Regions from separate parts of the [Enterobacter] lignolyticus SCF1 genome, predicted to be linked through region 2. Evidence: predicted binding sites of a transcription regulator. Region 2 holds the regulator's gene; each other region holds the start of a gene.
The links. Region 2 encodes LexA, which represses DNA repair genes until DNA is damaged. Its sites were predicted from a motif close to TNCTGTATGTACATACAGNA; they were not measured.

Region 1 (7,382 bases), 110 kb from region 2:
AGGATCGCCTGGCTGTATGCCGCGCATAATCCGCAGCTCAAGGCCGCCGTGGCCTGGTACGGTAAGCTGGTTGGCGATAAATCGCTAAATTCGCCGAAACACCCGGTGGACATCGCCGTTGAGCTGAATGCGCCGGTGCTGGGCCTGTACGGCGGTCAGGATCCCAGCATTTCGCTGGAGAGCGTGGACACCATGCGTCACGCGCTACGGGCGGCCAATGCCCACGCCGACATCATCGTCTACCCGGAGGCCGGGCACGCCTTTAACGCGGACTACCGCCCGAGCTATCATGAAGAGTCGGCGAAAGATGGCTGGCAGCGCATGCTGGAGTGGTTTGCGCGCTACGGCGCCAAAAAATAAACCAAACAGGCCCGGTTGCCGGGCCTGTTTACCGCGACGGCCGCGGATTACGCCTGACGCAAATTCTGCGCCGCTTTCACCATGTTCGCCAGCGCGCTGCGGGTTTCCGGCCAGCCGCGGGTTTTCAGGCCGCAGTCCGGGTTCACCCATAGACGCTCAGCCGGAATACGCTGGGCGGCTTTCTTCAGCAGGGCTTCAATCCATTCCACGCTCGGGACGTTCGGGGAGTGGATGTCATAAACGCCCGGGCCGATTTCATTCGGGTACTCAAACTCTTCGAACGACTCCAGCAGCTCCATATCCGAACGCGAGGTTTCGATGGTGATCACATCGGCATCCAGCGCCGCAATAGAGTCCATGATGTCGTTGAACTCGCAGTAGCACATGTGGGTGTGGATCTGCGTGTCGTCTTTCGCCACCGCGGCGTTGATGCGAAACGCCTCTACGCCCCAGGTCAGATAGGCGTCCCAGTCGCTGCGCTTAAGCGGTAAACCTTCGCGCAGCGCCGGTTCGTCAATCTGAATGATGCCAATACCCGCCGCCTCCAGATCCGCCACTTCATCACGCAGCGCCAGCGCAATCTGCTTAGCGATGGTTTCACGGCTGACGTCTTCGCGCGGGAAGGACCAGCAGAGGATAGTCACCGGCCCGGTCAGCATGCCTTTTACCGGCTTGTCGGTCAGCGACTGGGCATACTTCGCCCACTCAACGGTAATCGCCTGCGGACGGCTGATATCGCCGATAACCACCGGCGGCTTGACGCAGCGTGAACCGTAGCTCTGCACCCAGCCGTTCTGGGTGAAGACGAAGCCGTCCAGATGCTCGCCGAAATACTCCACCATGTCGTTACGTTCCGCCTCGCCGTGCACCAGCACGTCCAGCCCCAGCCGTTCCTGCTCCACAATGGCCTGTTTGATGTGCGCGGCAATACCGGTGCGGTAGTTATTCGCATCCAGCGCGCCTTTTTTGAAGTCCAGACGCAGGCCGCGGATCTCCGTGGTTTGCGGGAAGGAGCCGATGGTCGTTGTCGGCCACGCCGGCAGGTTGTAGCGCTCGCGCTGGGCTTTCGCGCGCTGCGGATATGGATTCTGACGCTGGCTGTCCTGGGCGGTGATCGCCGCCAGCCGCTTCTCAACGGCGGCGTTATGCACACGCGCAGAGTGGCGACGGGCCTGAATCGGTTTGCTCCACTCGGCGATCGCCGCCGTCTCGCCGCCGTTCAGCGCATCGCGCAGCAGGGAAAGCTCATGGCATTTTTGCAGCGCAAAGGCGAACCAGCTCTTCACTTCCGCATCCAGACGCGTTTCCACACTGAGGTCGATCGGGCTGTGCAGCAGCGAACAGGACGATGCCACCCACAGGTCGCGCTGGCCGACGATGTCCTTAATCTGCGCGTATTTCTCGGTCAGATCCGCGCGCCAGACGTTGCGGCCGTTGATCAGGCCAGCGGAGAGCAGCCAGTCCGCAGGCAGGCGTTTGTGCAGCTCTGCGACGTCATCTTTACCGTGCACCAGATCAACGTGCAGGCCCTGTACAGGCAGAGAAGCAATGGTATCCAGGTTCGGCGTTATGCCTTCGAAATAGGTGGTCAGCAGCAGCTTCACCTGGCCGGCGAGCGCGTCGTACGCAGGCTTAAAGGCATCCAGCCACGCCTGCGGTAGCTCAAGCACCAGCGCCGGTTCGTCGATCTGGACCCACTCGATGCCGCGCTTCGCCAGCCCGGCCAGTACCTGCTGATAGACCGGCAGAATATCGCTCAGCAGGCTGAGACGGTCAAACGGCTCGCCTTTCACTTTCCCCAGCCACAGGTAGGTTACTGGCCCCAGCAGCACCGGTTTCACCCTGTGGCCCAGCGCCAGCGCTTCGTCTACTTCATCCAGCAGCTGGGTCCAGGTCAGTTTGAACTGCTGGCCCTTCGTAAACTCCGGCACCATGTAGTGGTAGTTAGTGTTAAACCATTTGGTCATTTCCGCCGCCGCCGCCGGTTCACCGCTCGGCGCACGGCCGCGGCCGATACGGAACAGGGTGTCGATATCCACGGAGCCGTCGTTGTTCTGATGACGAGCCGGGACGTTGCCGAGCAGCAGGCTGGTGGTCAGAACATGGTCGTACCAGGCAAAATCACCGACCGGCAGCAGGTCGATACCGGCATCCTGCTGCTGCTGCCAATGGCGAGCGCGCAGCTCGCGGCCGGTGGCCAGCAGCGCTTCACGGCTGGAATTGCCCGCCCAGTAGCTTTCTTGCGCTTTTTTCAATTCGCGACGCAGGCCGACGCGAGGGAATCCGAGGGTATGGTTTTTGATTGTCATGCGGTTGCCTCTTAAGGAATTCGTTATTTAGCCGTCCAGATGTTTACACATCCATAATCAGCAGGTACTGTATATTCCTCAAGCGCAATTTATTCATGCCGAAGTGAAGGACATTCATGATCGAGATAAAACACCTGAAAACGCTGCAGGCGTTGCGAAACTGCGGATCGCTGGCGGCGGCGGCAGCAACGCTGCACCAGACGCAATCCGCGCTTTCTCACCAGTTCAGCGATCTGGAACAGCGCCTTGGCTTTCGGCTTTTTGTCCGCAAGAGTCAACCGCTGCGCTTTACCCCGCAGGGCGAGATCCTGCTGCAGCTGGCCCACCAGGTGTTGCCGCAGATCAACCGCGCGCTGCAGGCCTGCAATGAACCGCAGCAGACCACGTTGCGCATCGCCATTGAGTGCCACAGCTGTATTCAGTGGCTGACCCCCGCGCTGGAGAATTTCCGCGCCAGCTGGCCGCAGGTGGAGATGGATTTTAAGTCCGGGGTGACGTTCGACCCGCAGCCAGCGCTGCAGCAGGGGGAGCTGGATGTGGTCCTGACCTCCGATATTCTGCCGCGCAGCGGCCTGCACTATTCACCGATGTTCGACTATGAGGTTCGCCTCGTCCTCGCGCCGGAACATCCGCTGGCGGCCAGAGCGCGCGTAACGCCGGAAGATATCGCCAGCGAAACGCTGCTGATTTACCCGGTGCAGCGTAATCGCCTGGATATCTGGCGCCATTTTTTGCAGCCTGCCGGCATCAACCCGCAGCTTAAAAGCGTCGATAACACGCTGCTGCTGATCCAGATGGTCGCCGCCCGGATGGGCATTGCCGCCCTGCCGCACTGGGTCGTGGAAAGTTTTGAGCGCCAGGGCCTGGTCGTAACCAAAACCCTGGGCGAGGGGCTGTGGAGCCGGCTGTACGCCGCGGTTCGCGATGGTGAACAGCGCCAGCCGATAACCGATGCGTTTATTCGTTCAGCGCGGAATCACGCCTGCGATCATCTGCCGTTTGTGCGCAACGCGGAGCGACCCACTTTCGATGGACCCACAGCGAAGCCATTATCACCAACGCGCCTGTGATGAAGCTCGGCCAGTGCGGCTGCTGCTGCCAGATAGCCAGGTTCACCAGCAGCCCGGCCGGAACATGTACGTTATTCATGATCCCCAGCGTCCCGGCATCAACCTGCGTCGCGCCGTAGTTCCACATAAAGTAGCCAAGGCCGGAGGCGACAACGCCCAGCCACACCAGAATGCCCCACTGCAGCGTGGTGGTCGGCAGCTTTTGCGGGTTGCCGAGCATAAACCAGGCCGCCACCGCTACAATAAACGCCCCCATATAAAACCAGGCAAAGGCGTTATGCTGCGGCATGGGACGAGTTTCCATTAACCGCTTATAGCCCACCATCCCGATCGCGAAGCTGATATTGGCAAGCTGCACGAACATTAACCCGGTCCAGAAATGATCGCTGACCTTGTCATAGCGGATGATCGCCGCGCCAACCACCGCCAGCAGCGCGCTCAAAAGGTAGCCCCAGCGCAGCCTGCGCTTGCTCAGCAGGTCATAAATTAGCGTGATATAGAGCGGCGTGAGCACGGTGAACAGCAGAAACTCCGATACCGTCAGGTAGACATAGGCGCGGAAGCTGAACAGATACATGATGCCAAGCTGCATCGCGCCGACCAGCATATACAGCAGCAGCGTGCGCAAAGACTGCCCACGCGCGCGCAGAAACGGCAGAAAAACCAGCGCCGCAAGCCCGATACGCATCAGCACGGAAAAATAGCTGTCGACATGCCCGGCCAGGTATTCGCCTATCAGGCTGAATGAAAACGCCCACAGAATTGTGGTAACGATCAGTAACGCCACAGTGAAAATCTCGTCGAAGAATGAACCCGCATTGTAGCGGAACAGCAGGTTGACAACTGAGCAGAAAACAGGCAATTAAAATCGGCATTTTCCTGGAGAGGATTGATCCCGCGCTGATGGTTCCCTTGCTATAAAACGCCAATACTGAACGCGATTATTTTCCGGGGGCTTCGGGTGTAAAATGGATTTTGTGGATGAACCTCATCTCCTGCCTGGCTTTTTCAGGCAGCTTGCCGCTTCGCGCGCCAGGCTCCTGCACGCGATTCACAACCAGCAGCTGGAGGTGCGCTATCAGCCCATCATGCGCCTTGATACCGACAGCGTCGCGGGCGCCGAAGCGCTGGTTCGCTGGCCGCAGCGCAATGGCCAGTGCATCCCGCCGGACAGCTTTATCCCCTTTGCCCGCGAAACCGGCCTGCTCGGCCTGATGACGCACTGGATTGTCGGGCAGGTTTTCACCGATGTGGGCGCCTGGCTGCGCCAGCACCCGCAGCGCTATGTCTCGATCAACGTCGAGCCTGACGACCTGCTCACGACGGCGCTACTCGACCGTCTCGCCCTCCTGTGCCGAACGCATCAGGTTCGCCCGCAGCAAATCGCCCTCGAACTCACTGAGAACAGCGAGATAGACCCCTGGGACATTGCCGAACCCGCCGCCCGCTATCGCCAGGCCGGACACCGGCTTTTCCTCGATGATTTCGGCAGCGGCTACGCCAACATGAGCTACCTTCAGGCGCTCACCTTCGACATGCTAAAGCTGGACAGGACGCTGATCGGCGCCGCGGCGGGAAACAGCGTGCTGCCGCCGCTCATTGCGTTCGCCCGTTCGCTAGCGCTGGAGCCGCTGGCGGAAGGCGTAGAAACCCCGGAGCAGCGCAAACAGCTGCAAACGCTGGGGGTGGTGTATGCGCAGGGGTGGTATTACAGCAAAGCCCTGACCAGCAGGGCTTTTATTCAGTGGTGCGCAGACAGACGCCGTCAGTCCTGATTGAGGAACAGATGGCGCAGGTAGTGCGGCACGGCATCATCGGCGTTGCTGCCAATGACCTCCAGCTCCGGGTGCAGATCTTTCAGGCGCTGATGGGCGTTTTGCATGATGCAGCCTTTACCCGCCATGGAGAGCATCTCCGCATCGTTCATCCCGTCGCCGAAGGCGATACAGTCTTTCAGGTTGTAGCCCATGATCTGCGCCACCGCTTCCAGCGCATGGCCTTTCGATACGCCGCCCGCCATCACTTCCAGACAGGTTAACGTGGAGAAACTGACGTTGACGCGATCGCCCCAGCGCGCGTTAATCGCCTGCTCCAGCGGCAGCAGCACGTCGTGATCCGACGAAGTGAAAAACACTTTGCTGACGCCTTCAGGCTCCAGCAGCCCCGGCTCGTACAGCGCGTAGTTGAATACCGCCTCTTTGAAAAAACGCATCTCTTCCGGGCGGTGACGGTTCATAAACCATTCATCGTCACGATAAACGTTAGTGACGATATCCGGGTTGTTATTCACCACGCCGAACAGATCGGCGGCGATATCGCGATCGAGGTTATGCGCAAAAATCAGATTACCGTCCGTATCGTGCACGCGCGCGCCGTTGGAGGTAATCATAAACGCTTTGATCCCCAGACCATCACGGATTTGCGCCACGTCGATATGATGGCGGCCGGTGGCGAAAACGAAGTTAATTCCCTTTTCCGTCAGCAGCTTCAGGGTCTCTTTGGTATAGGGGGACAGACGATGGTCGGGATTGAGGAGCGTGCCATCCAAATCAGACGCAACAACCTGGTACATAAAAGAATTCAACCTCTAAGTAAGAGCGGCGTTATCGCCGGATTAATCATGTCGACAAAAAAACTCGACGATGGCATTGAGCGCGACTGAGCGCATGGCGTCCTTTTCAAAAAGGATCTCATGGTAAGCGCCTTCGATGACAAGCGGTGTTACCCCTTCGCAGGGATGGCCCGCCTCGGCGCGTAATTCACAATAGCGGTCGTGCATGCGGTTATCCACAACGCGTTCTTCCTGCGCCTGGATAAGCAGCACAGGCGTGGTGTCGTCGCTGGCGCCGGCGAGGATCTCTTCGCCCGCCAGCACCCCTTCGCGCACCCAGTGATAGGTTGGCCCCCCGACGCGCAAATCCGGATTATCGGCATAAAACCCCAGGTTGCGTCGGTAGCGTTCACGGCTGTGCGTCAGGATATTGAGGCTAAACGGCAGGGCGTGCCAGCGCCCGGTACCCATGGCATAGCTCTCTCGAATGCGCTGATGGCCCTCAGCCCAGTCGAGAATATGGCGCACCATCCAGTCCGGAAAACGCATCACGATGCCGAACATCGGGGCGCTAAGCGCCATGGCGTCGCACGCTCCGGGATGACGCTGCAAAAACAGGGTGGCAATCGCGCCGCCCATCGAATGCGCCAGCACAAAGCGCTTACGCCAGGGGCCTGGCGCCACCTCCTGCTGCCAGAAGGCGGCGAGGTCGTCCACATAGTCGCTGAAATTCACCACATGGCCGCGGTGGGTGTCGGAGAGCATGCGTCCGGAAAACCCCTGCCCGCGATGGTCGATGATCAGCACGTCGAACCCGCAGAGAAACAAATCGTACGCCAGTTCGGCGTATTTAACATAGCTTTCAATACGACCGGGACAAACGACAATCACCCGATCGTGGTGCGGCGTATGAAAACGGACAAAACGCACCGGGACGCCGTCCACACCGGTAAAAACCGCCTCTTCCCGCTGGCGCCAGAAATCATTCAGTGGCCCCATCGTGAATGCAGCAAACGCGTTTTCTCTTGTATTCCAGTCCTTTTGCTGCCGAAACATCGGGTATCCGCCCTCGTTAACCGCGGAAGATCGTTT
Region 2 (7,382 bases):
AACAGGGTAAACGCGTCACGGTCACGCTCATTCGTGAAGACTTCGTAAACCGCGACGAGATTGCGCAAGAAGCGGCGCTGCTGCCCGTTGACGAGCGCTACTGGCTGCGCGAAATTTTGCTTTGCGCCGACGATGAGCCCTGGCTTGCCGGGCGGACCGTGGTGCCGGCGTCGACGCTGTGCGGCCCGGAGCTGGCGCTGCAGAACCTCGGGAAAACGCCGCTCGGACGTTACCTGTTTACCTCATCGACCCTGACCCGAGATTTTATTGAGATTGGCAAGCATGCAGAGCTCTGGGGACGCCGTTCCCGCCTTCGGCTGAGCGGAAAACCGCTGCTGCTGACGGAGCTGTTTTTACCTGCATCACCGTTGTACTGAGAGGAAGTAAAGATGGAGTGGAGTCTGACGCAGAACAAGTTGCAGGCCTATAACCGCCTGATGCGTACTGACAAACCGATTGGCACGCTGCTGCTGCTATGGCCCACCCTGTGGGCGCTGTGGGTGGCGACGCCTGGCGTACCGCCGCTGTGGATCCTCGCCGTGTTTGTCGCCGGCGTCTGGCTGATGCGCGCCGCGGGCTGCGTGGTCAACGACTACGCGGATCGCAAATTTGACGGCCACGTGAAGCGCACCGCCAACCGCCCGCTGCCCCGCGGCGACGTCAGCGAGAACGAGGCCCGGGCGCTGTTCGTGCTGCTGGTGCTGCTCTCTTTTCTGCTGGTGCTGACGCTTAACCGCATGACCATTCTGCTGTCGGTAGCGGGCCTGGCGCTGGCCTGGGTTTACCCGTTCATGAAGCGCTACACCCACCTGCCGCAGGTGGTGCTGGGGGCGGCGTTCGGCTGGTCGATACCGATGGCCTATGCGGCGGTGAGCGAATCATTGCCGCTGAGCTGCTGGCTGATGTTCCTGACCAATATCTGCTGGGCGGTAGCGTATGACACCCAGTATGCGATGGTGGACCGCGATGACGACCTGAAGATAGGCATCAAATCGACGGCCATTCTGTTTGGCGAAAGCGATAAGCTTATCATCGGTATTTTGCAGGTTGCCGTGCTGGCGATGATGGCGACAGTGGGCTGGCTGAGCGGGCTTAACGGGGCGTTTTACTGGTCTGTGTTCGTGGCGGGCGCGCTGTTTGTCTATCAGCAAAAGCTGATCAAAAACCGCGAGCGCGACGCCTGCTTTAAGGCCTTTATGAACAACAACTATGTCGGGCTGGTGCTGTTTATCGGCCTGGCGATGAGCTACTTCAGCTAATAAAAAGGCCCTCTCGCTGAGAGGGCCTTTTGCGTTTACGCGTCCTGCGACGCGCTCTCGATAGTCAAACGCACGTCGGAGGTAATCAGCTCCGCCAGCATCTGATAGACCTTCATCGTCTCTTCCGGCTCCGCATCGCCTGTATCGCTGATATAGCCCTCGTCGCGCAGCGTCAGCACCAGCGTGCTGAATACCGCTTTATCGAAGAACTCCGGCGCGTTGATGCCGTGCAGCACCGACAGGCGCTGCGCCACCGTGCGGCTCTCTTTTTCCAGCGTGCTGCGGTTGATGGACGGGTTAGCGCTCAGCAGCCAGAAGGTGATCGCATAGCGCTGCAGCGTCTCGCGAGCGCCTGCGGCCAGCAGCTGCAGGGAGCGGGAGTGCGACGGGTTGATCCGCACCTCGTCATCATGCAGCGAGATAAGCTCCTGGCGCTGCATTTCCGCAATCAGCATGTCGATAACGCCCGCCAGCTCCGCGGTGTCCCAGCGCAGGAACAGCTCGGCTTTCAGCATCGGATAGAGCGTTTCCACATGGCGCAGCATGCTTTCGCGGGAAATGTGGCGATGCTGGGTGACGATAGCCGCCAGCAGCGACGGCAGAATCAGCATATGCGCGATGTTGTTGCGATAGTAGGTCATCAGCACCGCCTGCTCGCGCGGCAGAATGATGATATCGCCGATGGTGTCTTTCTCGACTTCGAACTTGTTCATCTGCAGCGCGTGATCGATAAGCGCGCTGGCGGTCGCCGTCGGAACCGTGGAGTCCGTCGAGTATGGCACGTTGCGCATCAGCTGCAGATAGCACTCCAGCTGCTGCGTCAGCTGCTCGCGGGTCAGCGAACGCTGGCGGGAGGCGAGCAGGGCGGTACAGCACAGGTTCATGGCGTTCGCCGCCCCGGCGTTGTTGATACGCACCATCAGATCGGCGGCAATGCTGTTGACCGTCGGGGTCAGCCAGGCCGGACGAATGGCTTCAATCGGGTCGATAGACTCGCGCCACTCCGGAACGTGGTGGTTGAGCCAGGTCATCAGTGGCATAGGTTCGCCGAAGTTGACGTAGCCCTGGCCGAGGTTGCGCAGCTTGCTTAAGCCGCGCAGCATCTGCGGCAGGCTCTCTTTCTCTTTCGTCGCGCCGCGCAGTTCTTTGGCGTAGGTGCCCACTTCCATCACGTGTTCGTAGCCGATGTAGATAGGCACGAGGGTGATTGGGCGGGTGCCGCCGCGCAGCATCGCCTGGATGGTCATAGACAGGGTGCCGGTTTTCGGATCCAGCAGACGCCCGGTACGGGAGCGGCCGCCCTCGACAAAATACTCCACGGAGTAGCCGCGGCTGAACAGCTCGCCCAGATACTCGCGAAAAACGGTGGAGTAGAGCTTGTTGCCCTTAAAGGTGCGGCGAATAAAGAACGCGCCCAGGCGGCGGAAAATCGGCCCGGCGGGCCAGAAGTTCAGGTTGATGCCGGCGGCGATATGCGGCGGCACCAGCCCCTGGTGATAGAGCACGTAGGAGAGCAGCAGGTAGTCCATATGGCTGCGGTGGCAGGGCACATAGACAATCTCGTGGCCGTCGTGGGCCAGCTGGCGCACGCGCTCGGCGTTATGGACGTTGATCCCCTGGTACAGACGGTTCCAGGTAAAGCCCAGCACGCGGTCGGTCAGGCGAATCATCTCATAGGAGAAGTTGGCGGCGATCTCTTCCATCAGCGCCACGGCGTTTTGCTGCGCTTTCTCATGGGAGATTTTCTTGCTGCGCGCTTCGTCTTCTACGGCGCGGGCGATGGCTTTCGACGCCAGCAGCTTATTGAACAGGTCCTGACGCGCCGGCAGGCGCGGGCCTACTGCCGCCAGACGCTGACGGGCAAAGTGCATACGCGCGACGCGCGCCAGCTTCTGGGCTATCGTTTTATCAGTGCCGTGTTCGGTGGCCATCCAGCGCAGCGACACCGACGGCGAGAAGCGGACAAAGCTGTCGCGGCCAAGCCAGGTGACGGCGAAGAATTTCTGGATGCCGTTGAGTATGCGCAGCGGCGGGTTGACCTCGCCTTTTTCACGACCCGGCGAGCGGCCGAACATTACCGAAACCGGCACCATCTGCACGTCCAGATTCGGATTGCTGCGATGCAGATCCAGGTAGTCATGGAACAGCTTGATGGACTCTTCTTTCGGCGTGTACCAGGTAAACACGCGCGGTCCGCCATGGATGAAAATATGACGCGGCAGCACGGTGCCGTCGATTTCCAGCGGTTCCAGCGGGTCGGGGAGGTCGTGCGCCAGGCATTGGGCGCGCAGCGTCAGTAGGTCCGCCTTCGAGTTATACGGCAGAACGTACATAATAGGGCGTGACGTATCGAGCCCAAGCTCCGGGGCAGGTTCCGCCGGAATGGACTTGCTTTTTACCAGCACGCTTAATGGTAAATTCAGTAATTTGTAGTAAATTCGTGGCCAGCCAGACATAAACGATGTAAAGCCTCTGGTTAATCATGCAAATGCGCCGCAAGGATAACAGAAAGTGCGCAGGATTTCTGTTCTACCGCGTTTGATGCAAAGTGACATTGACGCTAAATATGAAAAAAGGGTTTTTTGATGGCAAATGATACCACCGGGCTTACCCGAATCATCAAAGCGGCAGGCTATTCCTGGCAGGGATTCCGCGCCGCGTGGAAAAACGAAGCCGCATTCCGTCAGGAGGGCACCGTGGCCGTCATCGCCGTCATTATCGCGTGCTGGCTGGATGTCGACGCCATTACGCGCGTGCTGCTGATTGGCTCTGTGCTTCTGGTGATGATAGTGGAAATTCTCAATAGTGCGATTGAAGCGGTGGTCGATCGCATCGGTTCCGAACGCCATGAGCTGTCGGGGCGCGCTAAGGATATGGGGTCGGCGGCGGTGCTGCTGTCGATTTTTATCGCCCTCATCACCTGGGGCACGCTTCTCTGGCCACATTTGCGATAAGGCTCGTGGAATTGCGCAAACGTCTGGTTTTTTATGCGTTTTGTGGTTCCAAATTCGCCGTTAACTGTATATACTCACAGCATAACTGTATATACACCCAGGGGGCGGAATGAAAGCGTTAACGACCAGGCAGCAAGAGGTGTTTGATCTCATCCGGGATCACATCAGCCAGACGGGGATGCCACCCACGCGTGCGGAAATCGCGCAGCGTCTGGGGTTCCGCTCCCCGAACGCTGCTGAAGAGCATCTGAAAGCGCTGGCGCGTAAAGGCGCAATTGAAATCGTTTCCGGCGCTTCCCGCGGGATCCGTCTGCTGACGGAAGAGGAAGAAGGGCTGCCGCTGGTGGGGCGCGTCGCCGCGGGTGAACCGCTGCTGGCGCAGCAGCACATTGAGGGTCACTACCAGGTCGACCCGGCGATGTTCAAACCCAGCGCGGACTTCCTGCTGCGCGTAAGCGGCATGTCGATGAAGGATATCGGCATCCTCGACGGCGATCTGCTGGCGGTACATAAAACGCAGGACGTGCGTAACGGCCAGGTCGTCGTCGCGCGTATCGACGATGAAGTTACCGTGAAGCGTCTGAAAAAGCAGGGCAGCGTCGTGGAACTGCTGCCGGAAAACAGCGAGTTTTCCCCGATTGTGGTCGATCTGCGTCAGCATAATTTCTCCATCGAAGGACTGGCGGTCGGCGTGATTCGCAACGGCGAGTGGCTGTAATTTCCTCCCTTCTCCGGCGGCGCTTTTCCTGGCGCCGCCGCGATTTCTGATCACCACAGGTTTTCTCCATGTCGCTGTTTACCCCTGCGGATAAAGCGTTATGGCGCCTCGCGCTGCCGATGATTTTCTCCAACATCACCGTACCGCTGCTTGGCCTGGTGGATACCGCCGTGATCGGCCATCTCGACAGCCCGGTGTACCTGGGCGGCGTTGCCATTGGCGCAACGGCGACCAGTTTCCTGTTTATGCTGCTGCTGTTCCTGCGTATGAGCACCACGGGATTAACCGCTCAGGCGTTTGGTGCGCGAGACCCTCTGCGCCTGGCGCGGGCGCTGATCCAGCCGCTGCTGCTGGCGCTGGGCGCCGGGGCGGCGATCGTCCTGCTGCGTACGCCGCTGATTGAGCTGGCGCTGCATATTGTGGGCGGCAGCGATGCGGTGCTGGAGCAGGCCAGACGCTTTCTTGAAATCCGCTGGCTCAGCGCCCCGGCCTCTCTGGCTAATCTGGTGCTGCTTGGCTGGCTGCTCGGCGTACAGTACGCCCGGGCGCCGGTTATCCTGCTGGTGGTGGGCAACGTGCTTAACATTGCGCTCGACCTCTGGCTGGTGATGGGGCTGCATATGAACGTGCAGGGCGCCGCGCTGGCGACCGTCTGCGCCGAGTACGCGACCTTCTTCATCGGTCTGCTGATGGTACGGCGGGTGATGACCCTGCGCGGCATCAGCGTGACGATGCTGAAAACGACGTGGCGCGGCAACTTCCGTCGCCTGCTGGCGCTCAACCGCGACATCATGCTGCGTTCCCTGCTGCTGCAGCTGTGCTTTGGCGCGTTGACGGTGTTCGGCGCGCGCCTGGGCCCCGATATCGTAGCGGTCAATGCGGTTCTGATGACGATGCTGACCTTTACCGCCTACGCCCTCGACGGCTTTGCCTTTGCGGTGGAGGCCCATTCAGGACAGGCCTACGGCGCCCGCGACGGCAGCCAGCTGCTGCACGTGTGGAACGCGGCCTGCCGACAGGCGGGCATTGTGGCGCTGGCGTTTGCCGGGGTCTATGCCATCGCCGGCGAGCACATCGTCGCCCTGCTGACCTCGCTTGCGGAACTGCGCCAACTGGCGGACCGCTACGTTTTCTGGCAGATGGTGCTGCCGGTGATCGGCGTCTGGTGCTACCTGCTGGACGGCATGTTTATCGGCGCCACGCGAGGGGCGGAGATGCGTAACAGTATGGCGATTGCGGCGGTGGGGTTTGCCCTGACGCTGCTGAGCGTCCCGGCGCTCGGCAACCATGGGCTATGGCTGTCGCTGACCGTCTTTCTTGCCCTGCGCGGGATGTCGCTGGCATGGATCTGGCGTCGGCACTGGCGGCGCGATAGCTGGTTTTCGTAACGGGCTGGCGGTGGCGCTACGCCGCCGCAGGCCTTAGCGCGGCTTTTTCTTAACCTGAATGGTGTGGTCGTGCCCGCAGCAGTCCTGAGAACGGCAGGCTTCCACTTCAACGCACTGCGCGCACAGGCCATGCGCTTCAATCACGTTGTGGCGCAGCGCAAACCCCATGCGGGCGGCCAGCATATGCATAATGTCTTCCACGCCCTCAGCGGCTTCCTCTTTCACCACGCCGCAGCGGTCGCAGATAAACATGGCGGAGGTATGAGACGGCTTATCGAAGAGGTGGCACAGCACATAGCTGTTAGTGGACTCCACCTTATGGACAAAGCCTTGCTCCAGCAGAAATTCCAGCGCACGATACACCGTCGGGGGCTTTGCCTGCGGCTCGCTGACTTTGAGCAGATCGAGGAGATCGTAAGCGCTGATGGCGCCCTGCTGCAGGCTCATCAAGCGTAGAACTTCGAGACGCTGCGGTGTCAGACGCACGCCGCGTTGAGCGCACAGCTTTTCAGCCTGTGCGAGCAGGTCCTGCGATGGGGTCTTTTCCATGAACGTCCTCAGATCGGTGGAAGTAAACCCTTACTTTATCATGTTATCCCAAAAACACCGAGAACCCGCCGGGTGTGCTATACCTGACGCATCTCAACATCCAGGAATAAAGTCATGAAAAGACCGGACTGTATTCGCCACTGGCGTGAACTGGAAGACGCGGATGATTCGCGCTATGCCGACAGCCGTGAGCTGATGTCCATCGGCGCGCCGCTGGCGCGTCGGCTTGGGCTGATGCGTCTTGGTATTCATCATGAGCGCCTGCCGCCGGGGCGCCGCACCTCGTATCCCCATGCGGAAAGCGACGAGGAAGAGTTTATCTACGTGCTGGAGGGGCGTCCGCAGGCATGGATCAACGGCTATCTCTGGCAGCTGGAGCCGGGCGACAGCGTCGGTTTTCCGGCGGGAACCGGGGTGTGCCATACCTTCATCAACAACACGCTGGAGGAGGTGCGGCTTCTGGTCGTGGGGGAGGCGAACAAAAAATATAACCGGATTTATTACCCGCTGAATC
Region 3 (7,382 bases), 1.4 Mb from region 2:
TGATCGTGCCGTCTTCAATATGCGGCAGGAATGCATCCTGCTGGCTTTTATTAAAGCGGTGGACTTCGTCGACGAACAAAATCGTACGGCGGCCCGCGTTGCGGTTCTGACGGGCCCGCTCGATCGCTTCGCGAATCTCCTTCACGCCGGACGTCACGGCGGAGATCCGCTCAACGTCGGCGCTGGCATAACGGGCGATAACCTCCGCCAGCGTCGTTTTTCCGGTACCGGGCGGCCCCCAGAGGATCATCGAATGCAGATGTCCGGCCTCGATGGCGCGCGGCAGAGGTTTACCCGGCGCCAGCAGGTGCTGCTGGCCGATGTACTGCGCTAACGTTTCTGGCCGCATACGCGCGGCCAGAGGTTGAAAGGCATTATCGGAAAAATCGAGCGACAGGTTGCTCACGCGTGCCTCTTACTTGCGTTGGTCATCCACGGTGACGCCCTTCGGCGGGGTGAAGGAGAACTTAGACGCATCCACCGCGCCGTTCTGCTGCGACTTCAGCTGATAGCTGCTGCGCTGCTCGTCCTGCTCCACCGCGCTGAACTGGTGAATGGTGCCGTCACGGCCGACGTTAATCGTAAACTGTTTCAGATTGCCGCTGGAGCCTTTCGGCGTCAGCACGAAGTCATCGCCGTTCTGCTTAATATTGTACTGCTGCCAGTCGCTGGACTGGTTGCGGGCGATCAGCATAAACGGCGTGTTGCTGGTCGCATCTTTCAGCCAGGTAGCCGTCGCCTGCTCAACGAACGGGTTGTAGAACCACAGGGTTTTACCGTCAGAGACCAGCACGCTTTCATCCGGCTGCGTCATATGCCAGTTGAACAGGTTAGGACGTTTTACCCACAGATCGCCCTGTCCGTCCTGCACCGCGTTGCCGCTGCCGTCGGTCACCTTCTGCGTGAAGCTGGCGTGGAAGCTGCTCACCTTATCCAGACGGCTTTTCAGGTCGCTTGCCGCATCGGCCCAAACGCTGCTGGCAACAAAGCTGGTCAGTAAAGCACAGGTGATGGCGATTTTTTTCATCTTGATTCCTTAAATGCGTCACTCCCGACGCGGGAGCCTCTTGTCCCCACTGTAGGCCTCGCGCCCACAGGGGAACAGAAGAAAATGCTGATTCTTTGGTTATTTACCCAACTTTGCACATCAGTCAAACGGCGGCGGCGCCAGCACCTCACGGTTGCCGTTATGACCGGCCTCGCTGACGATGCCCTGCGCTTCCATTTGCTCAATGATGCGCGCCGCGCGGTTGTAGCCGATGCGGAACTGGCGCTGGACGCCGGAAATGGACGCTTTGCGTTTTTCCGTCACGAAGTTAACGGCCTGGTCGAACAGCGGGTCGAGCTCCTCGCCGCTGTCAAAACCACCGCCGCCGCCTTCGCTTTCGCTGTCGGAGGTAATGCCGTCAACGTACTGCGGACGACCGCGCGCCTTCCAGTCCTGCACCACGGCGTGTACTTCCTGATCGCGAACAAATGCGCCGTGAACGCGCACCGGCGCGGCGCTGGAGTTCGGCCCGGCATACAGCATGTCCCCCATCCCGAGCAGCGATTCCGCCCCGCCCTGATCGAGGATCGTACGGGAGTCAATCTTACTGGAAACGGTAAAGGCGATACGGGTCGGAATGTTGGCTTTAATCAGGCCCGTGATCACGTCAACCGACGGACGCTGCGTCGCCAGCACCAGGTGAATACCAGCAGCGCGCGCTTTCTGCGCCAGACGGGCGATAAGCTCTTCCACTTTTTTACCGACGGTCATCATCAGGTCGGCGAATTCGTCCACCATCACCACGATATACGGCAGTTTTTCCAGCGTCGGATGCACGGCATCCATGCTGTCGCCCGGCTTCCAGTATGGGTCCGGAATCGGACGTCCCATACGTGCCGCCTCGGCGATTTTTTCGTTATACCCCGCCAGATTACGTACGCCCAGCGCGGACATCAGCTTGTAGCGGCGCTCCATTTCGTTGACGCTCCAGCGCAGGGCGTTGGCGGCGTCCTTCATGTCGGTGACGACTTCCGTCAGCAGATGCGGGATGCCTTCATAGACCGAAAGCTCCAGCATTTTCGGGTCGATCATGATGAAACGCACATCTTCCGGCTGCGCTTTGTAGAGCATGCTGAGGATCATGGCGTTGACGCCAACCGACTTACCGGAACCGGTCGTCCCGGCAACCAGCAGGTGCGGCATTTTCGCCAGATCGGCAATCACCGGTTCACCGGCGATATCTTTCCCCAGCACCACGGTCAGCGGCGACGGGCTCTCGCGGAATTTCGCGCAGTCCAGCACTTCTCGCAGATACACGGTCTGGCGTTTCTTGTTCGGCAGCTCCAGCCCGACGTACGGTCTGCCGGGGATCACTTCCACCACGCGAACGGCAACGGTCGACAGTGAACGGGCGAGATCGCGGGACAGGTTGGAGATACGGGCGGCTTTCACCCCCGGCGCCAGATTCAGCTCGAAGCGGGTGATAACCGGCCCCGGCGAATAGTTAACGACATCCGCTTTAATGCGGAAATCCGCCAGACGAGCTTCCACCAGTCGCGCCATCTGCTCTAGCGCGAAGGTGTCTACCGGCTCGATTTCCGTCGGCGGCGGGGTTAACAGATCCAGCGACGGCAGCGGCGTGGTCGGCTTATTCAGCGGACGCGAATCGCCATTACGCATCAGCAGCGGGTGAATCAGGCTCTCCTGCGGCTGCGGCTGCGGCGCGGGCTGCGGCGGCTGTTGATATGCGGGCTGCTGTACCTGCTGCGGATGCGCCTGCTGGGCGTACTGCTGCACAGGCGGCTCCTGCGGCGCAACGCCCGGGGTAAAGAGCGGCGCTTTCGGGCCGTCGTCTACCAGCGTTTTCATTGGTGAAAATTCAAAATCCGCCAGCGAGAACGGGTTGGCGCCAGCCGGCTGATCCCCGGCATAGCGCGCCTGCTGCTGGGCGGCAAACTGACGCGCCAGCTCGGCCTGCTCCGCGGTATCGTCGTCTTCCACCGCATCGTCTTCATATTCCTCGCCGTAGCGCTGGTGCTGAGAGGCGGCGAACTGGCGGGCCAGCTCATCCTGCTGCTGCGCCTCGGCCTCCTCGTCGCCGATCGGCTCATCGGAATAGTGCTGATGACGTTCCGCTTCGCGGGCTCGCTCGTCCGCCATGCGCTGCGACGGTATTTTGATGCCAAAAGAGGCGGAGGCCAGCTCGCGGCGCGTCGGCACCCGCACGCGATTCGGACGCGGCAGCTGAGGGCCGATGCCCTCCTTCACCTGCGCGCGCGGCCCTTCGGCCGGGCTGAACAACGGCGCGGAGGCGGCAGCCGTTACCGCTGCGACGCCCGCCGCCTGCTTAACGCTTGCCGCCACGGGCGCAACCGCGACCGTCGGATCGATAGCGGGCACGACTGACGGCGCAACGGCCGGTTTTATCGCGGCGGGCTCCGGCACAGGCTGATACCAGGCCGCCAGCTGTTCACGCTCGCGCGCGCGTTTTTCTTCCACTTCTTCGAAATAATAGAGCGGCGGACGCTGCGGTTTAACCTCTTCCACCGGCTCTGGCTCCGGCATCTCCGGTGCTACCGGCTGCGCAAACACAGGTTCCTGATGCGGCGGATATTCCGGTTCCGGCTGATAATACGTCGGCGGCTCGGCCTGATACACCGGCTGTTCCGGCTGCTGCCAGTATTCAGGCTGCGCAGGCTGTTCAACAACCGGCTCCTGCCAGAACGCTTCAGGCTGCACGTACTCGGGTTTCGCAGGCGCAGCCTGCGGCGGCCAGCTGTCCGGGGACGGCGCGATGGCCGGCTCGGCGGTTTGCGGGCCAGGCACCGGCTGCCATTCCACGGCGGGCTGCATGAGCTCAGCATCGCTGCCAGCAGGCATCGCTGGCGCAATCGGCGCGGCAACGCCCGGAATCGCGCCCGCTGTCGCCGCCGCGGCCGTCACTGCGCCGGTAATCGAATGGCCGTTAAGCAGCGGATCGTTTTCATCCCAGGCCGCCGCCGGACGCGCCGCGCTTTGTCCTGAAAACAGTACGTCGTCCGCGTCCGGCTGGCGCGTAGCGCTATGGCCGGAAAACAGCACGTCGTCCGGATCGACAGACTGCCCCTGCGCGACATAGCGCGCCTCATCGTCGGGGTCGTCCATACGTTTGCCGGAAAACAGCGCCGCGTCGGTGTGACGGCCCATCGGGTTAATAAACTTCTCGGCCATACGCTTGCGGCGGGCCAGCGCGCCGCGCAGGATCCGCGTACGCCGCGCTTCTTTGCGCGGCGGCGCCTGCTCGTCTTCGTCGTCCTCATACTCTTCGTCATCAACCCAGGTGTCGTCACGACGGGTTCTGTTGCTGGCGAAGGTGAGAATATTGAGGATCAGGCTGCCGAGTTTTTCCGCGATGCTGACCCATGACCAGCCGGTAAACAGCGTCAGACCGGCGGCCCAGATGCAAAGCAGCGCAATCGTACCGCCGCTGCTGTGCAGCATCGGCTGCAGCGCCGTGCTCAGCAGGCTGCCAATCACGCCGCCGGAGGCGAAATACCAGATATCATCGGCATTAATGGCCGCCAGGCCGCAGGAGGTCAGGATCAGCGCCAGCACGCCAATCAGGCGTAGCGAAACGGCAAAATAGTCGACGTACTCGTCGCTGGCGCGGTGGCGCCAGGCGAACCAGCAGCCGCCGATGATGATCACCGGAATGGTGTACGCCATCACGCCGAAAATAAAGAACAGCGTGTCGGCAAGCCAGGCGCCGGGCGCTCCGCAAAGATTATGAATAGGCTCATGCCAGGCGGTCTGCGACCAGCTGGGATCTGAAGGGTTAAAGCTGAGCAGAGCGGCCATCAGCCAGACGGCAAAAAGGGAACATAAGAGCAGTAACGCCTCCAGAAGTCGGCGCCCGCTGCTTAACTTGGTAAATGTGACTTCTTTGTCTTCAGTATATTCCTGGCTCAAGAAAGGCTCTCCAGGTTCCAGGCGCTTTCCTGCCTGATGCTAAAACGGACAACAGCGCCGGGTCTCCCCGGCACTGTTGCTGTATGGATTAACAGGAGTGTAATCAACTTGTGCTGATTTTGCACCTGTTCCGTATTAGCGAGTCTTAATAACCAGACGATTACTCTGTTTGACTTCTTCCATAACCACGTAGGTACGGGTGTCGTTCACGCCCGGCAGGCGCAACAGGGTCTCGCCCAACAACTTACGGTACGCTGACATATCCGGCACGCGGGTTTTCAACAGGTAGTCGAAATCACCGGAAACCAGATGACATTCTTGAATTTCTTCAAGTTTCTGTACAGCGGCGTTAAATTGCTCAAACACATCCGGCGCGCCACGATTCAGAGTAATCTCAACAAAAACCAGAAGTGATGCATCCAGATAATGCGGGTTCAGCAGCGCGGTATAGCCCTGAATAAACCCTTGTCTTTCCAGCCGACGCACACGCTCGAGGCAAGGTGTCGGAGAAAGTCCCACTCGCTTAGAAAGCTCGACGTTGGAAATACGCCCATCCTTTTGCAACTCGTTCAAAATGTTACGATCGATGCGGTCGAGATCTTTGCCTGGGCGCTTCTTGCTATCTACCATTATTATTGTCTCTCTGTATTCCTTCCCTACTCCTGTCTTGACCCTGTGCACTTCACTGTTCAGAGCCTGCCCGCTGTTTGCGACATATTTCTGCTACCCGTTATGTCGCCAAACCCAAGGGTACGCGTTGAGAAGCCCGTTGCCTGAAGGCAGCCACCGACATCACGCATGGCGTCTGTCCACGCCATGCGTCGAAAACGTTGACCCGGGTAAAAATGGTATTTCCGTGAATGAAAATTCACCACACACGAAACACTGCTTTTTCTCCCTCCAATGTTTTCGCAAAAGCACAGGTGATTGTCAAAGCAAAACATCGATTTTTAGTACAACATGCCGGATATTCATTATCACTGTGGGTTGATCCTCATGTTATCTCCTTATAATTGCCCTAATCACAGTAGAATGAGTTATAGCAATCGCTGATAAAATCGCCGATTCATAGACAAACTCTATTGCACATATCGTTAACAAAATCCCATCACCCTTTTATTACTCCCGCAAATTCCCTACAATCCCGGCCAATGTCTGCCAACAATTATGGGGATCTCATGGGCACGGCCAAACACAGTAAACTGCTTATTCTTGGTTCTGGACCTGCGGGATACACCGCTGCGGTCTATGCTGCGCGCGCAAACCTGCAGCCGGTGCTGATTACCGGCATGGAAAAAGGCGGTCAGCTGACCACGACCACGGAAGTGGAAAACTGGCCTGGCGATCCGCACGACCTGACCGGTCCGCTGCTGATGGAGCGCATGCATGAGCATGCGACGAAGTTCGATACCGAAATCATCTTCGACCATATCAGCAAGGTTGACCTGCAGAACCGTCCGTTCCGTCTGACCGGCGACAGCGGCGAGTACACCTGCGATGCCTTAATCATCGCCACCGGCGCATCGGCGCGCTATCTCGGCCTGCCGTCTGAAGAGGCGTTCAAAGGCCGCGGCGTTTCCGCCTGCGCCACCTGCGACGGCTTCTTCTACCGTAATCAGAAGGTCGCAGTCATCGGCGGCGGCAACACGGCGGTGGAAGAAGCGCTGTATCTTGCCAACATCGCCGCTGAAGTGCATTTGATCCACCGTCGCGACACCTTCCGCGCGGAGAAAATTCTGATCAAACGCCTGATGGATAAAGTGGAAAGCGGCAACATTGTGCTGCACACCAACCGCACGCTGGAAGAAGTCACCGGCGACCAGATGGGCGTCAGCGGTCTGCGCATTCGCGATACGCAAAACAGCGATATCGTGGAATCGCTGGAGGTCGCCGGCCTGTTCGTCGCTATCGGCCACAGCCCGAACACGGCTGTCTTTGACGGTCAGCTGGAGCTGGAAAACGGCTACATCAAGGTGCAGTCCGGCATTCACGGCAACGCGACCCAGACCAGCATTCCTGGCGTCTTTGCCGCAGGCGACGTGATGGACCACATTTACCGCCAGGCGATTACCTCCGCCGGTACGGGTTGTATGGCTGCGCTGGATGCTGAGCGTTACCTCGACGGTTTAGCTGATAAAGCAAAATAATCTTTACAACTCAGTAACAAAGGTAAAAAAGGCGACGATAAGTCGCCTTTATTTTTGCGACGTTGTAACATTGCCGGGCCCAATATACTCAGATGACACCTGCATAAGCACGCAATGAATAAAACCCGTCAACAAGAGCTTACCCGCTGGTTAAAACAGCAAAGCGTTATTTCCCGCCGCTGGCTGGCAATCTCCCGCGGACTCGGCGTCGTGAGCGGCCTGCTGATTGTCGCGCAGGCCTGGATAATGGCCCGCCTTCTTCACCATATGATCATGGAGAACATTCCGCGTGAAGCGCT
Region 4 (7,382 bases), 1.8 Mb from region 2:
CCATTTTCATATAGGTATCTTTCCCGGTACGCCGGTCTTTTACGACGCCATAGCCGCTGCCGAAACCAAAGAAGAAAATTTTACTGCTGTTATTTGAAAATACCGCATAGCCTGCCGAACTCTGCACATCACTGCGCGCCTGCGGGTTGAGGGTATACAATTTATTTAATGTGCTGGTGCGCATTTGTTGAATGCTGGAACGTTTTTGACGTGCCGTGTCACCCTGTGCGCCACACCCGGAGATAATTAACGCGGAAATAAGAAAAACGGATTTCAACTTCATTATTACGGTCTACATTCTGTCACTGGATGGAAAAGCATTATTTTAATTTTCAGGAAAGAATAAGAAAGCAGGCGCCGAGGGTGAAATGTAAGAAATCCATTTTTAAACTATTTTGTTTAAAAAAACGACTGGCCGCCCGGCGGCCAGTCTTGTCGGCTCAGAAGCGGTAGCCTGCGGAGAACATGAAGACCCACGGATCGAGACGGGTACTGACCGACTGGTTCACGCCGTTAGCTTTGAACTTAACGTCAGTATCGATATCCATGTACCACACCGAGGCGTTGATGAGCCAGTCCTGGTTCAGCATATAGTCTACGCCCACCTGACCCGCCGCCCCCCAGGAATCCTTCAGGCTCAGATCGGACAGCCCGGCATCTTTACCGGTATCGTTAAAGCTGTTGTTAAAGAAGGTGGTGTAGTTAATCCCCACCCCGACATACGGACGCAGCTTGGTCTTCGCATCAAAGAAATACCACTGCGCCATCAGCGTTGGCGGCAGCTGATGCACCGTGGCGATGGTGCCGGTAGGACCGGTGCCGACCTTATGGCGAAACGGCGTCGCCGCCAGCAGCTCAATACCGATGTTATCCGTTGCCATATAGGTAAACGTCAGCCCCAGTTGGGTATTGTTGCTGACCTGAAAACTGCCAAGGCTGCCGAGCACGTTGTCCGAGCCTTCCGTCGGACGCACCGTCGCAGTACCTGCACGAATAAAAAATTCACCCGCGTCATGGGCCCATGCGCCACCAGAGAAACTGCTTAAAACCAGCGCTGCCACTGCTAATTTTTTCATATCCACTCCTTCGTTATGGTTTTAAAAGCGCGGTGACTATACCCACAAATGAGTAAAAACGATCCAACGCAGATCACACACAATCCTTAGATTTAACATTTATTGATCTTGATTAATTTTTATGGCCGTTTTCGTTAAGCAAATTCGTATCCACATCAATTTTCAGGTTTTCCGGTGTTACAAAAAATTGTGCAGCGCCCCCCTTGCGCAGCGCAATTCGGCTGGATAATTTAGCGGACGACAATGTGTTGATGCGTTTTTTTCAGGTGTGGCTATGAGCGATATAAACCCGTGCATGACGTGCGGTGCCTGTTGTGCGTATTTTCGAGTCTCTTTCTACTGGGCTGAAGCCGATGATGCCGGCGGCAGCGTGCCCGCCGCGCTGACCGAGCCCCTGTCTCCATTTCTCCGCTGTATGGGCGGCACCAACCAAAAGCAGGTTCGCTGCGTTGCCCTGCAGGGCGATATCGGCGGCGCCGTCAGCTGTTCGGTGTATGAAAATCGTCCCTCTCCCTGCCGGGAGTTCGCCATGTCCGGCGAAGACGGCCAGGTGAATGACGCCTGCAACCGCGCGCGCGCGCGCTACGACTTACCGCCTCTTTACAAAGATATGCTTTTCCATACGGGACAGGATGCTGCCAGAACGGCGCTAACTGAGTTACAATTACCGGCTAGCTAACATCTGCAATACTCAAGGAGAGTGCATGTCTATCACGGCGAAGTCCGTTTACCGTGACACGGGTAATTTTTTTCGTAATCAGTTCGTTACCGTACTGCTGATTGCGCTGTTGTGTGCGTTTATCACGGTGGTGCTTGGCCATGCGTTTTCACCGAGCGAGGAGCAGATGGCGGTCCTTCGCGATGGCGATAATCTCGCCGGCAGCGGCGGGCTGTTTGAACTGGTGCAGAACATGACGCCGGAACAGCAGCAGATCCTGCTGCGGGCCTCTGCGGCATCGACTTTTTCCGGGCTTATCGGCAATGCCATTCTGGCAGGCGGCGTTCTGCTGATGATCCAGATGGTCTCCGCGGGCCAGCGCGTCAGCGCCCTGCGGGCGATTGGCGCCAGCGCGCCGGTGCTGCCGAAGCTGTTTCTGCTGATCTTCCTCACCACCTTTATGGTGCAGCTGGGCGTGATGCTGGTCGTCGTACCGGGCGTCCTGCTGGCCATCGTGCTGGCTTTCGCCCCCATCATGCTGGTGCAGGACAAACTGGGGATATTCACCGCCATGCGCAGCAGCATGCGTCTGGCCTGGAACAACATGCGCCTGGTGGCGCCTGCGGTCATCAGCTGGCTGCTGGCGAAAACCCTGCTGCTGATGTTTGCCTCGGGCTTCGCCGTTCTTACGCCGGAAGTCGGCGCCGTGGTGGTAAACTGCATCAGCAACCTTATTTCGGCGCTGTTGCTGATCTATTTATTCCGCCTGTATATGCTTATTCGTAGCTAATCTTTCCAGGCCAGGCGCTGCCTGGCCGTTACTGAATTACGGAACCGATGTATGAAGCAGTTTCTGGATTTTTTACCGCTGGTGGTCTTCTTCGCCTTCTATAAACTTTACGACATTTATGCCGCGACCACGGCGCTGATTGTCGCCACCGCTGTGGTGCTGATTTACAGCTGGGTACGCTATCGCAAAGTCGAAAAAATGGCGCTGATCACCTTCGTGCTGGTCGCCGTTTTTGGCGGTCTGACCATTTTCTTCCACAACGATGAGTTTATTAAGTGGAAGGTTACCGTGATTTACGTCCTGTTCGCCGGCGCCCTGCTGGTCAGCCAGTGGGTCATGAAAAAGCCGCTGATTCAGCGCATGCTGGGTAAAGAGCTGACTCTGCCGCAGTTTGTCTGGTCGCGCCTCAATATTGCGTGGGCGGTGTTCTTTATTCTCTGCGGCCTGGCGAATATCTATATCGCGTTCTGGCTGCCGCAGAACATCTGGGTAAACTTTAAGGTCTTCGGGTTAACCGCCCTGACGCTGGTCTTTACGCTGCTTAGCGGCATCTATATTTACCGCCATATGCCGCAGGACGACAAATAATGACCGTGAAGATCGATGCGCCGCAGGGCGACCTGGTGCTGCGTACGCTGGCGATGCCTGCCGACACAAACGCCAACGGGGATATTTTTGGCGGCTGGCTGATGTCGCAGATGGATATCGGCGGCGCGATCATGGCCAAAGAGATTGCCCATGGCCGCGTCGTCACCGTCCGCGTTGACGGTATGACCTTTCTGCGTCCGGTCGCCGTCGGTGACGTGGTCTGCTGCTATGCCCGCTGCGTAAAGCGCGGCAACACCTCTATTACCATCAACATTGAGGTGTGGGTGAAAAAGGTCTCCTCCGAGCCTATCGGCCAGCGCTATAAAGCCACCGAAGCGCTGTTTATCTATGTGGCGGTGGACAGCGAAGGCAAACCCCGCGCTCTGCCGCAGGTATAAATGCAAAAAGCCCGGTGAAATACCGGGCTTTTTTGTGGCCGCCATCCGCGATTATAAAAAGCCCAGCAGCGAGAAGAAGAAGTAGCCGCAGACGATAATCACCACCGGCAGCACATACAGCGGGAAGATCTGCAGTAAGATGGTGTGGTGCGGTACGACGATACGCGCTTCGATTTGCTCCCGGTTCAACCCTTCCGCCCCTTTCGCTTTCTCAAGGATCATCTGGTCCTCAACCCCTTCGCGCAAAAATTTCGCCTGGCGGCTCATCCGCGCGCCGGACGCCTGCAGCGCCAGCCCGACGAACACCAGCACATAGATAATCCAGAACAGTATATTGGCGCTGTTGTGGAAATCCGGCAGCGGCGAGTTGTACCAGAAAACGTTCAGAAACGGCGTGTTAAAGCGCATCATCTCAATCATCACGTGGGCAAAATCGAGCATCACCGCGTTGATCCCCGGCTGCTTTTCGCTGTGCTCATACATGAATTTAAGAATGGAAATCAGGGTGGAAACTACGGCTGGAATAAAAATCACCCAGCCAGCAATACGCTTCAGCACGGCGATGCGTCCAGCTTGTTGATACGTCATGGGTTCCCCTTGTTAAGACGCGCTCTGTTTGGCTGTAAGTCTACCTTTAGTTGACGGTTTTCGCCTGCGCTTTAAAAGCGATATGGTGTACGATTGTTGCGATGCTTATGTCTTACTACCCTACAGGAGTCGCTTTATGGCAGCCCAGCGCCAAATTCTTGCCGCTATTTTTGATATGGATGGTTTACTGATTGATTCCGAACCCCTCTGGGATCGGGCCGAACTGGACGTCATTGCCGGGCTGGGGGTTGATATTTCCCGCCGTAACGAGCTGCCGGACACGCTGGGGTTACGCATCGACATGGTGGTGGACTTGTGGTTTGCCCAGCAGCCGTGGCAGGGGCCAGGCCGCGACGAAGTGACGGCAACCATCATTAACCGCGCCATCGCGCTGGTTGAAGCAGAGCGTCCGCTGTTGCCGGGCGTTCGCGAAGCGGTCGCGCTGTGCAAAGCGCAGGGGCTGAAGGTCGGTCTCGCGTCGGCCTCTCCGCTGCATATGCTGGAAAAAGTGCTGACGATGTTCGAGCTGCGCGACCAGTTTGACGCGCTTGCCTCCGCCGAAAAGCTGCCCTACAGCAAGCCGCACCCGCAGGTGTATATCGATTGCGCCGACAGGCTCGGTGTCAGCCCGCTGTCCTGCGTGGCGCTGGAAGATTCCGTTAACGGCATGGTCGCCAGCAAAGCGGCGCGGATGCGCTCCATCGTGGTGCCGGAGCATGAGAACGCCGGCGACCCGCGCTATGCGCTGGCCGACGTCCGGCTCGGCTCGCTGGAACAGCTTCGCGCGGTTCATCTGCTGGGCGAATAACCGCTGCGCCCTCGGTCGCCCGCTGCGGCTGAGGGGAATATGTCCGCTTTGTGACAAAGAGTTACACCGTCACCTCTTCCGCCTACTGTATAAAAACCCTATACTGTATGAATTGACAGTTTTACGGGTACGATCATGACGGCGGAAGGCCACCTTCTCTTTTCCATCGCTTGCGCGGTTTTTGCCAAAAACGCCGAGCTGACGCCCGTGCTGGCGCAGGGCGACTGGTGGCATATTGTACCCGCCGCCGTGCTGACCTGCCTGCTGCCGGATATCGACCACCCGAAGTCGTTTCTCGGCCAGCGGCTAAGCTGGATAGCCAAACCCATCGCCCGGGCCTTCGGCCACCGCGGCTTCACCCACAGCCTGCTGGCGGTGTTTGGCGCCCTGACGCTGTTTTACCTCAAAGTGCCCGACAGCTGGATTATCCCCGCCGATGCGGTACAGGGCTTGGTGCTGGGCTATCTCAGCCATATCCTTGCCGATATGCTGACCCCGGCCGGCGTCCCGCTGCTGTGGCCCTGCCGCTGGCGCTTTCGCGTACCGATTCTGGCGCCGCGCAAAGGCAACCAGCTGGAGCGCGTGCTGTGCATGGCGCTGTTCGTCTGGGCCGTCTGGATGCCGCAGTCGCTGCCGGAAAATAACGCCGTACGCTGGTCATCCACCCTCATCAGCGCCCTGCAGCTGCGCTTCGATCGCTTTATTAATCACCAGACGGGACAATAACCAGGCGAAACGCTTCACTTTGGAATAACCCATTCCATATGGATATAAGCGCGACATCGCACTTCTGATACTCTTGCGCCATTACAGATGCGCCCTCAACAGGGCCAGATAATAATCAGGAGAACGGGGATGAACCTTCCATTAATAGCGAACATTATCGTGTTCGCGGTGTTGCTATTTGCTCTAGCGCAAACCCGCCACAAACAGTGGAGTCTGGCCAAAAAGGTGCTGGTAGGTCTGGCGATGGGCGTGGTCTTTGGCCTTGCGCTGCAGCTGATTTACGGCGCCGACAGCGCGGTGCTGAAAGACTCCGTACAGTGGTTTAATATTGTCGGCAACGGCTATGTTCAGCTGCTGCAGATGATCGTTATGCCGCTGGTTTTCGCCTCCATTCTGAGCGCCGTCGCCCGTCTGCACAACGCCTCTCAGCTGGGGAAAATCAGCTTTCTGACCATCGGCACCCTGCTTTTCACCACCCTGATTGCCGCTCTGGTCGGCGTGCTGGTCACCAATCTGTTCGGCTTAACCGCGGAAGGCCTGGTGCAGGGCAGCGCGGAAACCGCGCGACTGAACGCTATCCAGAGCAACTATGTCGGTAAAGTCGCTGACCTCAGCGTCCCGCAGCTGCTGCTCTCCTTCGTTCCGAAAAACCCGTTTGCCGATCTCACCGGCGCCAACCCGACCTCGATCATCAGCGTGGTTATCTTTGCCGCCTTCCTCGGCGTCGCCGCGCTCAAGCTGCTGAAAGATGACGAACCGAAAGGCCAGCGCGTGCTGACCGCTATCGACACGCTGCAGAGCTGGGTGATGAAGCTGGTCCGTCTGGTGATGCAGTTAACGCCGTACGGCGTGCTGGCGCTGATGACCAAAGTGGTGGCCGGTTCCAACCTGCAGGACATCATTAAGCTTGGCGGCTTTGTGGTCGCGTCCTACCTGGGCCTGGCGATTATGTTTGTCGTGCACGGCCTGCTGCTCGGCGTCAACGGCGTTAACCCGCTGAAATATTTCCGTAAGGTGTGGCCGGTACTGACCTTTGCCTTTACCAGCCGTTCCAGCGCAGCCTCGATTCCGCTGAACGTGGAAGCGCAGACCCGCCGCCTGGGCGTACCGGAATCCATCGCCAGCTTCTCGGCCTCCTTTGGCGCGACCATTGGCCAGAACGGCTGCGCGGGCCTGTATCCGGCGATGCTGGCCGTGATGGTGGCGCCGACCGTCGGCATTAACCCGCTGGATCCGCTGTGGGTAGCCACGCTGGTCGGTATCGTCACCGTCAGCTCCGCCGGTGTGGCGGGCGTCGGCGGCGGCGCGACCTTCGCCGCGCTGATCGTGCTGCCGGCGATGGGCCTGCCGGTAACCTTAGTGGCGCTGCTGATTTCCGTTGAGCCGCTGATCGATATGGGGCGTACCGCGCTGAACGTCAGCGGTTCCATGACCGCAGGCACCCTCACCAGCCAGTGGCTGCGCCAGACGGATAAAGCCGTTCTCGACAGCGACGACGAAGTCGAACTGGCCCACCGCTAACAACAAAAAAACCGCCGAACGTTCGGTAATGCCGATCAGTTAAGGATCGGTTGACCGATCCAGTGGCTGTGTAAGAATCCGGAAATGCTCACCCGTTTCCGGATTTTTTTATGCACATTGGACAGGCTCTTGATCTTGTTTCCCGTTACGATTCTTTGCGTAACCCACTGACTTCTTTAGGGGATTATCTCGACCCTGAACTTATCTCACGTTGCCTTGCTGAGTCCGG

Region 1: a site for LexA is predicted at 2,735-2,754, ahead of metR (HTH-type transcriptional regulator MetR). Genes of this name have one in related genera too.
Region 3: a site for LexA is predicted at 5,014-5,033, ahead of ENTCL_RS14410 (DNA translocase FtsK 4TM domain-containing protein). Genes of this name have one in related genera too.
Region 4: a site for LexA is predicted at 5,008-5,027, ahead of ENTCL_RS12630 (metal-dependent hydrolase). Genes of this name have one in related genera too.

The regions. Positions count from the first base shown of each region.
Region 1 covers NC_014618.1:4,546,794-4,554,175, forward strand. Annotated here, with positions in the region: gene ENTCL_RS21075 (dienelactone hydrolase family protein) at 1-360, shown strand, start outside; gene metE (5-methyltetrahydropteroyltriglutamate--homocysteine S-methyltransferase) at 408-2,669, opposite strand; gene metR (HTH-type transcriptional regulator MetR) at 2,786-3,739, shown strand; gene ENTCL_RS21095 (carboxylate/amino acid/amine transporter) at 3,627-4,526, opposite strand; gene ENTCL_RS21100 (EAL domain-containing protein) at 4,708-5,514, shown strand; gene yigL (sugar/pyridoxal phosphate phosphatase YigL) at 5,505-6,311, opposite strand; gene pldB (lysophospholipase L2) at 6,354-7,346, opposite strand.
Region 2 covers NC_014618.1:4,438,643-4,446,024, reverse strand. Annotated here, with positions in the region: gene ubiC (chorismate lyase) at 1-377, shown strand, start outside; gene ubiA (4-hydroxybenzoate octaprenyltransferase) at 390-1,259, shown strand; gene plsB (glycerol-3-phosphate 1-O-acyltransferase PlsB) at 1,295-3,715, opposite strand; gene ENTCL_RS20610 (diacylglycerol kinase) at 3,845-4,213, shown strand; gene lexA (transcriptional repressor LexA) at 4,323-4,931, shown strand; gene dinF (MATE family efflux transporter DinF) at 5,000-6,319, shown strand; gene zur (zinc uptake transcriptional repressor Zur) at 6,353-6,868, opposite strand; gene ENTCL_RS20590 (cupin domain-containing protein) at 6,983-7,382, shown strand, end outside.
Region 3 covers NC_014618.1:3,088,117-3,095,498, forward strand. Annotated here, with positions in the region: gene rarA (replication-associated recombination protein RarA) at 1-406, opposite strand, end outside; gene lolA (outer membrane lipoprotein periplasmic chaperone LolA) at 416-1,027, opposite strand; gene ENTCL_RS14410 (DNA translocase FtsK 4TM domain-containing protein) at 1,148-4,936, opposite strand; gene lrp (leucine-responsive transcriptional regulator Lrp) at 5,072-5,566, opposite strand; gene trxB (thioredoxin-disulfide reductase) at 6,115-7,083, shown strand; gene cydD (heme ABC transporter permease/ATP-binding protein CydD) at 7,198-7,382, shown strand, end outside.
Region 4 covers NC_014618.1:2,683,317-2,690,698, forward strand. Annotated here, with positions in the region: gene ENTCL_RS12590 (lipid-binding SYLF domain-containing protein) at 1-283, opposite strand, end outside; gene ompW (outer membrane protein OmpW) at 441-1,076, opposite strand; gene ENTCL_RS12600 (YkgJ family cysteine cluster protein) at 1,351-1,755, shown strand; gene ENTCL_RS12605 (YciC family protein) at 1,781-2,524, shown strand; gene ENTCL_RS12610 (septation protein A) at 2,576-3,112, shown strand; gene yciA (acyl-CoA thioester hydrolase YciA) at 3,112-3,510, shown strand; gene ENTCL_RS12620 (YniB family protein) at 3,562-4,098, opposite strand; gene hxpB (hexitol phosphatase HxpB) at 4,235-4,906, shown strand; gene ENTCL_RS12630 (metal-dependent hydrolase) at 5,042-5,632, shown strand; gene ENTCL_RS12635 (L-cystine transporter) at 5,762-7,153, shown strand; gene ENTCL_RS12640 (IS4 family transposase) at 7,264-7,382, shown strand, end outside.